DNA from 2 places in the Rhodovulum sp. ES.010 genome. Region 1 is predicted to be linked to the other one. Evidence: riboswitches for the same ligand, from Rfam matches in the RefSeq annotation. Region 1 holds a riboswitch; the other holds the start of a gene.
What was found. Region 1 has a riboswitch for thiamine pyrophosphate ahead of thiB (thiamine ABC transporter substrate binding subunit). Riboswitches for the same ligand answer to the same signal wherever they lie in the genome.

Region 2: it holds a riboswitch for thiamine pyrophosphate, as region 1 does, so the genes downstream of both, thiM (hydroxyethylthiazole kinase) here and thiB (thiamine ABC transporter substrate binding subunit) in region 1, are expected to answer to the same signal.

The regions. Positions count from the first base shown of each region.
Region 1 covers NZ_FSRS01000001.1:2,570,082-2,574,286, reverse strand. The annotation lists gene BUR28_RS12675 (DMT family transporter) at 1-358, shown strand, start outside; gene BUR28_RS12670 (hypothetical protein) at 424-699, shown strand; gene BUR28_RS12665 (hypothetical protein) at 732-1,157, shown strand; gene aroC (chorismate synthase) at 1,154-2,257, opposite strand; TPP riboswitch at 2,353-2,455, shown strand; gene thiB (thiamine ABC transporter substrate binding subunit) at 2,494-3,486, shown strand; gene BUR28_RS12650 (thiamine/thiamine pyrophosphate ABC transporter permease ThiP) at 3,462-4,205, shown strand, end outside.
Region 2 covers NZ_FSRS01000001.1:3,197,246-3,201,450, reverse strand. The annotation lists gene BUR28_RS15820 (inorganic phosphate transporter) at 1-1,228, shown strand, start outside; gene BUR28_RS15815 (polyphosphate kinase 2 family protein) at 1,292-2,125, opposite strand; TPP riboswitch at 2,229-2,324, shown strand; gene thiM (hydroxyethylthiazole kinase) at 2,370-3,161, shown strand; gene thiE (thiamine phosphate synthase) at 3,158-3,769, shown strand; gene thiD (bifunctional hydroxymethylpyrimidine kinase/phosphomethylpyrimidine kinase) at 3,766-4,205, shown strand, end outside.

The DNA of each region.
Region 1 (4,205 bases):
CGTGGGGCTGCAGATGCTGATGGGCGCGGCGGCGCTGGAGGTCGCGGCCCTGGCCGCCGGCGAGACCTGGGCCGTTACATGGAGCTGGAAGCTGATCGCGGCCTTCGCCTATACCACGCTGTTCCCCGGCCTGATCGCGACGCTGATCTGGTTCCTGCTGGTCCGCCGGGTGGGCGCGGTGCGGGCCGCGACCTTCCACTTTCTCAGCCCGTTCTTCGGGGTGACGATCGCGGCGATCCTGCTGGGCGAACGGCTGGGGCCGCTGGACGTGGCCGGTGTGGCGGTGATCATGGCCGGCATCCTCGCGGTGCAGCTGTCGAAGCAGACGCTCAGCGCCGTCAAAACGACGGGCCGTTGAGGGATTCACAAGACGACTTACATGTTATAAAATGACGCGCACGGCGGAGAGCGGGGCCTAAAGCTATGGAAAATATTGCAAAGGCCATCGAGGAAGTGGTTCGTGACCGCTTTGCGGACGTCAGGATCGTACGGGTCGATGTCGAAGAAGGGCAAGATCACGACGGCGATCAGGTCTTCTTCGTCAGGGTGGTCTTCGACTCCGAAATCAAGGATTTGGACGCCGCGAAGCTGTCAGGGATCACGAGACATCTTCGGTCTCGTCTCTTCGACTTGGGAGACGAGCGCTTCCCCTACACCCGATTCATCTCACAGGCTGATTTCGAGGGGGAAGCGGCCTGAAGCCGACCGATCTCATTGCCACGGCCAGACGATTGGCCAAGGCTACAGGGAAACCCCGGCAGACCGATCTGAAACGCGCAGTCAGCACGGCCTATTATGCGGTCTTCCACGCGATGTGCCGGAATACCGCCGATATGCTCATCGGCAGCACCAAGAGCGCGCGCTCGCAGCCGGCCTGGTTGCAGGCCTATCGTGCAATCGACCACGGTCAGGCCAAGAACCAATGCAAGAACGGAACGATCAAGAGATTCCCGAAGGATGTTGAGGATTTCGCGGCTCTCTTCATAGAGGCGCAAGACGCGCGGCATCGCGCCGATTACGATCCCGGGTCGCGCTTCACGCGAAGCGAGGTGCTTGTCCTCATCAAACGGGTCGAGGAGGCGATAAGCGCCTTCCAGAGGGTTCCGAAATCCGATCGCCGCGCTTTTGCGGCCTTCGTCGTGCTGAAGTTCCGTTAGCCGATCTTCCCGCGGTTTTCGCCCACCTGGCCGCGGTGCAGCAGCAGGTGGTCGAGCAGGACGCAGGCCATCATCGCCTCGCCGACCGGCACCGCGCGGATGCCGACGCAGGGGTCGTGGCGGCCCTTGGTGACGATTTCGGCCGGTTCGCCCGACTTCGTGATCGTCCGGCGCGGCGTCAGGATCGAGGAGGTCGGCTTGACCGCGAAGCGCAGCACGATCTCCTGGCCGGTCGAGATGCCGCCGAGGATGCCGCCGGCATGGTTCGAGGAATAGGCCGGGCGGCCATCCTCGCCCATGAATATCTCGTCGGCATTCGCGCTGCCGGTGAGCGCGGCCGCGGCCATGCCCTCGCCGATCTCGACGCCCTTCACCGCGTTGATGCTCATCATCGCAGCCGCCAGATCGGTGTCGAGCTTGCCGTAGACCGGCGCGCCGAGGCCGGGGGGCACGCCCTGGGCCGCGACCTCGATCACCGCCCCGACCGAGTTGCCCGCCTTGCGGAGCGTGTCGAGATAATCGGCCCAGTCGGCGGCGGCCTGCGCATCCGGGACCCAGAACGGATTCGACCCGATTTCGGCCCAATCGAAGCGGTCGCGGTCGATGGCGTGCGGCCCCATCTGCACCATGTAGCCGGTGATCGTGACCCCGGGCGCAAGCGCCGCCAGCGCCGCCCGCGCCACGCCGCCCGCGGCCACCCGCGCCGCCGTCTCGCGCGCCGATGACCGGCCGCCGCCGCGATGGTCGCGGATGCCGTATTTCTGCCAGTAGGTGATGTCGGCATGGCCGGGGCGGAATTTCTCGGCGATGTCGCCGTAATCCTTGGACCGCTGGTCGGTGTTGCGGATCATCAGCTGGATCGGCGTGCCGGTGGTCTGTCCCTCGAACACGCCCGACAGGATTTCGACCGCGTCGGCCTCGCGCCGCTGGGTGGTGAACTTGGACTGCCCCGGCTTCCGGCGGTCGAGCCAGTGTTGCAGCGCGCCCGCGTCCAGCGCGACGCCCGGCGGGCAGCCGTCCACCGTGGCCCCCAGCGCGGGGCCGTGGCTTTCGCCCCAGGTGGTGACCCGGAACAGGTGGCCGAACGTGTTGAGGCTCATGGGCGGGCTCTCCTCTCAGCGCCTCCGGCATAGCCGTGCCGCCCTTCCCCCTCAAGCGCTTTCCCTTGCGCGGGGCGGGGGCGCGCTCTAGGGTTCGGCTTACCTCGGGGTGCCCCATGGGGCTGAGATGCGCGCCTGCGCGAACCCGTCGAACCTGACCCGGTTAGAACCGGCGGAGGGAAGGTCCATGGAGAACATCCACCCTTGCCCGTCCGCCCCTGCAAAGGAGGAGGACCATGAGATTTCCGATCATCGCCGCGGGGCTGTGCTGCGCCGGCGCGGCCTGGGCGCAAACCCCCGTGCTCACCGTCTATACCTATGACAGCTTCGTCTCCGAATGGGGGCCGGGGCCGCAGGTGGAAGCCGCCTTCGAGGAGGTCTGCGGCTGCGACCTGCGCTTCGTGGCGGCCGGCGACAGCGCCGCGCTTCTGGCGCGGCTGCGGCTGGAAGGGGCGCGCACCGAGGCGGATGTCGTGCTGGGGCTCGACACCAACCTGACCGCGGCGGCCGCGGAGAGCGGGCTCTTCGCGCCCCACGGGATCGAGCCGCCGGAGCTCGACCTTCCGGTGGACTGGCAGGACGAGACCTTCCTGCCCTATGACTGGGGCTATTTCGCATTCGTCTACGACACCGCCCGGCTGGAGGACGTGCCCGGCAGCTTCGAGGACCTGACCGCCGCGTCCGACGATCTGAAGATCGTGATCCAGGACCCGCGCAGTTCCACGCCGGGGCTCGGCCTGCTCTACTGGGTCGAGGCCGCGTATGGCGACCGCGCGCCCGAGATCTGGGCGGGGCTTGCGCCGCATGTGTTGACGGTCACCAAGGGCTGGTCCGAGGCCTACGGCATGTTCATCGACGGCGAAGCCGACATGGTGCTGAGCTACACCACCTCGCCCGCCTATCACCTGATCGCGGAGGGCGACGAGACCAAGGCCGCCGCCGCGTTCGAGGAAGGGCATTACATGCAGATCGAGGTGGCGGGGCGCGTGGCCAGCTCGGACCAGCCGGACCTGGCGCGGTCCTTCCTCGGCTTCATGCTGTCCGACGCCTTCCAGTCGGTGATCCCGACGACCAACTGGATGTATCCGGCGGTGACGCCCGAGGGCGGCCTGCCGGACGGGTTCGAGACCCTGATCCGGCCCGAAACCGCCCTTCTGCTTCCGGCCGGGGAGGCGGATGCCATTCGGGACGAGGCGATGGCCGCATGGCGCGCCGCGCTCAGCCGCTAGGGGTGTGGGCCGGGGTCGGCGCCGGCGGGGTGATGCTGGCGCTGACGCTGGGCACGCTTGGCGCGGTGGCCTGGCGGGCCGAGGGGGCGGCGGCGCTTGGCCCGGCGGACTGGGCGGCGCTGCGGTTCACGGTGACACAGGCGCTGATCTCGGCGGCGCTGAGCGTCGCCCTGGCGGTGCCGGTCGCGCGTGCCCTGGCGCGGCGGCGGTTCCCGGGGCGCGGGCTGCTGATCACGCTCTTGGGCGCGCCCTTCATCCTGCCGGTGATCGTTGCGGTCATCGGCCTGCTGGCGGTGTTCGGGCGGGGCGGGCTGGTCAGCCGGGCGCTGGCGGTGTTCGGCCTCGGCCCCATCGACATCTACGGGCTGGAAGGGGTCGTGCTGGCGCATGTCTTCTTCAACCTGCCGCTGGCGACCCGGCTGATCCTGCAAGGCTGGCTGGCGATCCCGGCCGAGCGGTTCCGGCTGGCCGCCGCCCTGGGCTTCGGGCCGGGGGAGGTCGCGCGGCGCCTGGAATGGCCGATGCTGCGCGCGGTTCTGCCGGGGGCGTTCCTGGTCGTCTTCCTGATCTGCACCACCAGTTTCGCCGTGGCGCTGACGCTGGGGGGCGGGCCGCGGGCGACCACGGTGGAACTGGCGATCTACCAGGCGTTCCGGTTCGAGTTCGACCTGGGCCATGCCGCGCTCCTGTCGCTGCTGCAGTTCGGCCTTTGCGCGCTG
Region 2 (4,205 bases), 630 kb from region 1:
CAACATGGGTCCGGCGGTGGGCGCGCAGGCGCTGTCGATGACCGGGGCCATCGTGATCGCGGCGATCTGCGAAAGCGCGGGCGCGCTCATCGCCGGAGGCGACGTCGTCTCGACGATCTCCAAGGGCATCATCGACCCGGCGAGCGTGGCGGACGCGCGGATCTTCACCTGGGCGATGATGTCTGCGCTTTTGTCGGCGGCCATCTGGGTGAACATCGCCACCTGGTTCAGCGCGCCGGTCTCGACCACGCATGCGGTGGTCGGCGGCGTTCTGGGCGCGGGTGTCGCGGCGGCGGGCCTGACGGCCGTCAGCTGGCCCACGATGGGAGCGATCGCGGCAAGCTGGGTGATCTCGCCGCTGCTGGGCGGGCTGATCGCGGCGGCGGTCCTGGCCTTCGTCAAGTGGCGCATCATCTACCGCGATGACAAGATCGCCGCGGCGCGGACCTGGGTGCCCGTCCTGATCGGGCTGATGGCGGCCACGTTTGCGGCCTATCTCGCGCTGAAGGGGCTGAAGCGCGTGGCCGAAATCGACCTGCCCACGGCGCTGACCATCGGGCTCGGCGTCGGCGTCGCGTGCTATCTCGCCGCGACCCCGATGATACGGCGGCAATCCCGCGGCCTGGAAAACCGCAACAAGTCGCTCAAGACGTTGTTCGCGGTGCCATTGGTGATCTCGGCCGCGCTCCTGTCCTTCGCGCATGGCGCCAACGACGTGGCGAATGCCGTCGGGCCGCTGGCCGCGATCGTGCACGCGCAGCAATTCGGCGCCTTCGCGGGCGAGGTCGCGATCCCGGTCTGGGTGATGATCATCGGGGCCTTCGGGATTTCCTTTGGCCTGATGCTGTTCGGCCCCAGGCTGATCCGAATCGTCGGCAGCCAGATCACCAAGCTGAACCCGATGCGGGCCTATTGCGTGGCGCTGGCCGCGGCGATCACGGTGATCGTCGCATCCTGGCTGGGACTGCCGGTGAGTTCCACCCACATTGCCGTGGGCGCGGTCTTCGGCGTGGGCTTCTTCCGCGAATGGCATGCGGAACGCCGCGCCCGCCAGATCAACCGCAGCCGCCCCCCCGCCAGGCGGCTGGCCGCCGAGGAGCGGCGCCGGCGCAAGCTGGTCCGGCGGTCGCATTTCATGACCATCGTGGCCGCCTGGGTCGTCACGGTGCCTGCCGCCGCGCTCCTGTCGGCGGGGCTGTTCCATGCGCTCAGCCTCATTCCGGTCTGAGACGCGCCCGCCGATGCGGCCGGCAGAGGGCGGGCGGCGCGAGGGGATTGCAGCCCTCCGGACCTAGTCGGTTCGGCCGCGAAGATCCGCGATCAGGTCGTCATCGACATCCAGAACACGGTGGGCGGCGTCCAGCACCTTGCCGTCGGGGACGACCGGTTCGAGCGTCATCCCGTAGCTCAGCGCGTCGACGACGAGGCGCAGCGCGTGAATCCGGGCATAGCGCTTGTCGTTGGCGGGCACCACGTGCCAGGGCGCATCCGGGGTCGAGGTGCGGGCCAGCATGTCGTCGATCGCCTCGACGTAGTGGTCCCATTTCTCGCGGTTGCGGAAATCCTCGTAGGTCAGCTTCCAGCGCTTGAGCGGGTCGCGCAGCCGCGCCTCGAACCGCTTCAGCTGCACGTCCGGCGTGATGTGGAAGAAAAGCTTGACCAGCCGGGTGCCGTCGCGCAGAAGCATCCGCTCGAAATCGCGGATCTCGTCATAGGCCACGCTCCACCGGTGGTCGGGCGTCAGCCCCTCGACCCGCTCGACCAGCACCCGCCCATACCACGACCGGTCGAAGGCGGAAATCGCGCCGGTCGGCGGGAGCCGCTCCATGAAGCGCAGCAGGTAATGCCGGTCGAGATAGTAGTCGCGGGGCGCGCCGATGGGCCAGACCTTGAAGCTGCGCGGGTCGAGCGCGGCCGAGATGCGCCGGATCGTGCCGCCCTTGCCCGCCGCATCCCAGCCCTCGAAAACCAGAACCGCCCTGTCGCCGGAGAAAAGATAGGCCTGCTGGATCGCCCGAAGGCTGAACTGCAATTCTTTGAGAGCCGCGTGATAGCGCTTCTTGCCAAGCCGCGGCGACATGTCGACCGCCGACAGGCGCAGGGGGTCGTTCGGGGCAACCGTCATGGACGAATGCAAGCAGGTTCCGCGGGCAAAGGCAATCGCGCGTTGCCGGACGGCCCGCCGCGGCGCCCGGTTGACAAGCCCGGCCGCGCCCTGCATCGTCCGGCGTACGCAACAGGGGCGTCCGCGCAAAGCGGGCTGAGAAGCACCCTTTGAACCTGAACCGGATCATGCCGGCGGAGGGAGTTGTATGGTGGCCGCGCCGCTCGTGCATCCGGCCGCCATGCCCCCCGCCATGGGAGGCGCGATGGAACCCCCCGGACGTTATCTTTCGGACATGCGGGAGACGGGCCCGCTGATCCACAACATCACGAATTTCGTGGCGATGAACATGATGGCCAACGTGCTGCTGGCCATCGGGGCCTCGCCCGCGATGGTGCATGCACGCGACGAGGTGGCCGAATTCGCGGCGCTTGCAAATGCGCTGACGGTCAATATCGGGACGGCCGATGCGGACTGGGCCGCCGGGATGGAGGCGGCAGCGGATGTCATGGCGCGTGCGGGGCGCCCTTGGGTCTTCGACCCCGTCGGCGTCGGCGCGACGCGGTTCCGGCAGGACCTGTCGGACCGGCTGCTGGACCTGCGGCCCACGGTGGTCCGCGGCAACGCCTCGGAAATCCTGACGCTGGCTGGGCTTGGCGGCACGGCGCGCGGGGTGGATGCCGGCGACAGCGTCGAGGCCGCCGAGGCCGCGGCGCGCAACCTCGCCGCGCGCACGGGCGGCGTGGTCGCGGTGACAGGCCCGGTGGATTACGTAACCGACGGGGCCCGCGCCTTCCGAGTGGCGAACGGGCACCCGCTGATGCCGCGTATCACCGTCATGGGCTGTTCGCTGAACGGTGTGATCGCGGCCTTCTGCGTCGGCCAGCCGACGCTGGAGGCCACGGCCGCCGCGCTGGCCGCGTTCGGTCTGGCCGGCGAAATTGCGGGGGCAACGGCAGCGGGACCGGGCAGCTTCCAGCCGGCCTTCCTGGACGCGCTTCACGCCCTAACGCCCGAGGCGGTGGACACGGGCGCGCGAATCGAGGCTGCGGCATGATCGGGCCGGTCTACGTCGTCACCGACGCTGCCGCGCCGCTGTCGCATATCGATCAGGCCCGCGCGGCCGCACGCGGAGGCGCCTGGGCGGTGCAGATCCGCGACAAGACCGCTCCGGATTCCGAGATCGCGCGGCTGGCCGAGGCGTTGCTGGCCGAACTGGGGCCTCTGAGGGTGCGCCTCTTCGTCAACGACCGGGTGGAGGTCGCCCGCGCCACCGGCGCGGACCTTCACATCGGCCAGGGCGACGGCGACCCGCGGGCCGCGCGCGACCGGATCGGGCCACACGCGCTTTTGGGGCTGTCGATCGAGACGCTCGGGCAATGCGCCGCGATCCCGGATTGTGTCGACTATATCGGCGCAGGTCCCGTGCACGACGCGACCGCGACGAAGCCCGATGCAGCCGCGCCCATCGGGTTCGACGGGCTTGCCCGGATCGTCGCCGCCGCGCCGGTGCCTACCGTGGCCATCGGCGCGCTGGGACCTGGCGATATTCCCGATCTGCGGCGGGCCGGGGCGGCGGGCATGGCCGTCGTTTCTGCTGTCAGCCGCGCCCCCGACCCCGAGGCCGCGACCCGCGCGCTACTGAACGCATGGAGTCAGACATGATCCCGAACATTCTGTCCATCGCCGGGTCCGACCCCTCGGGCGGCGCCGGCATCCAGGCGGACATCAAGGCGATCTCGGCGAATGGCGGCTATGCCATGGCCGCGATCACCGGGCTGACCGCGCAGAACACGCAAGGGGTGCACGGCGTCGCACTCACCGATCCCGGTATGGTCGACGACCAGATCGCCGTGATCCGCGCGGATATCCGCATCGACGCGATCAAGATCGGCATGCTGGGCAGCGCGCCGATCGTCGCGGCGGTGGCCGAGGCGCTGGAGGGGCTTGCCGCGCCGGTGGTGCTCGACCCGGTCATGGTGGCCAAGGGCGGCGACCGCCTGCTGGAGCCGCAGGCTGTGGCGGCGCTGCGCGAGCGGCTCTTGCCGATGGCGGCCGTCATCACGCCGAACCTGCCCGAGGCCGCCGATCTGTTGGGCGC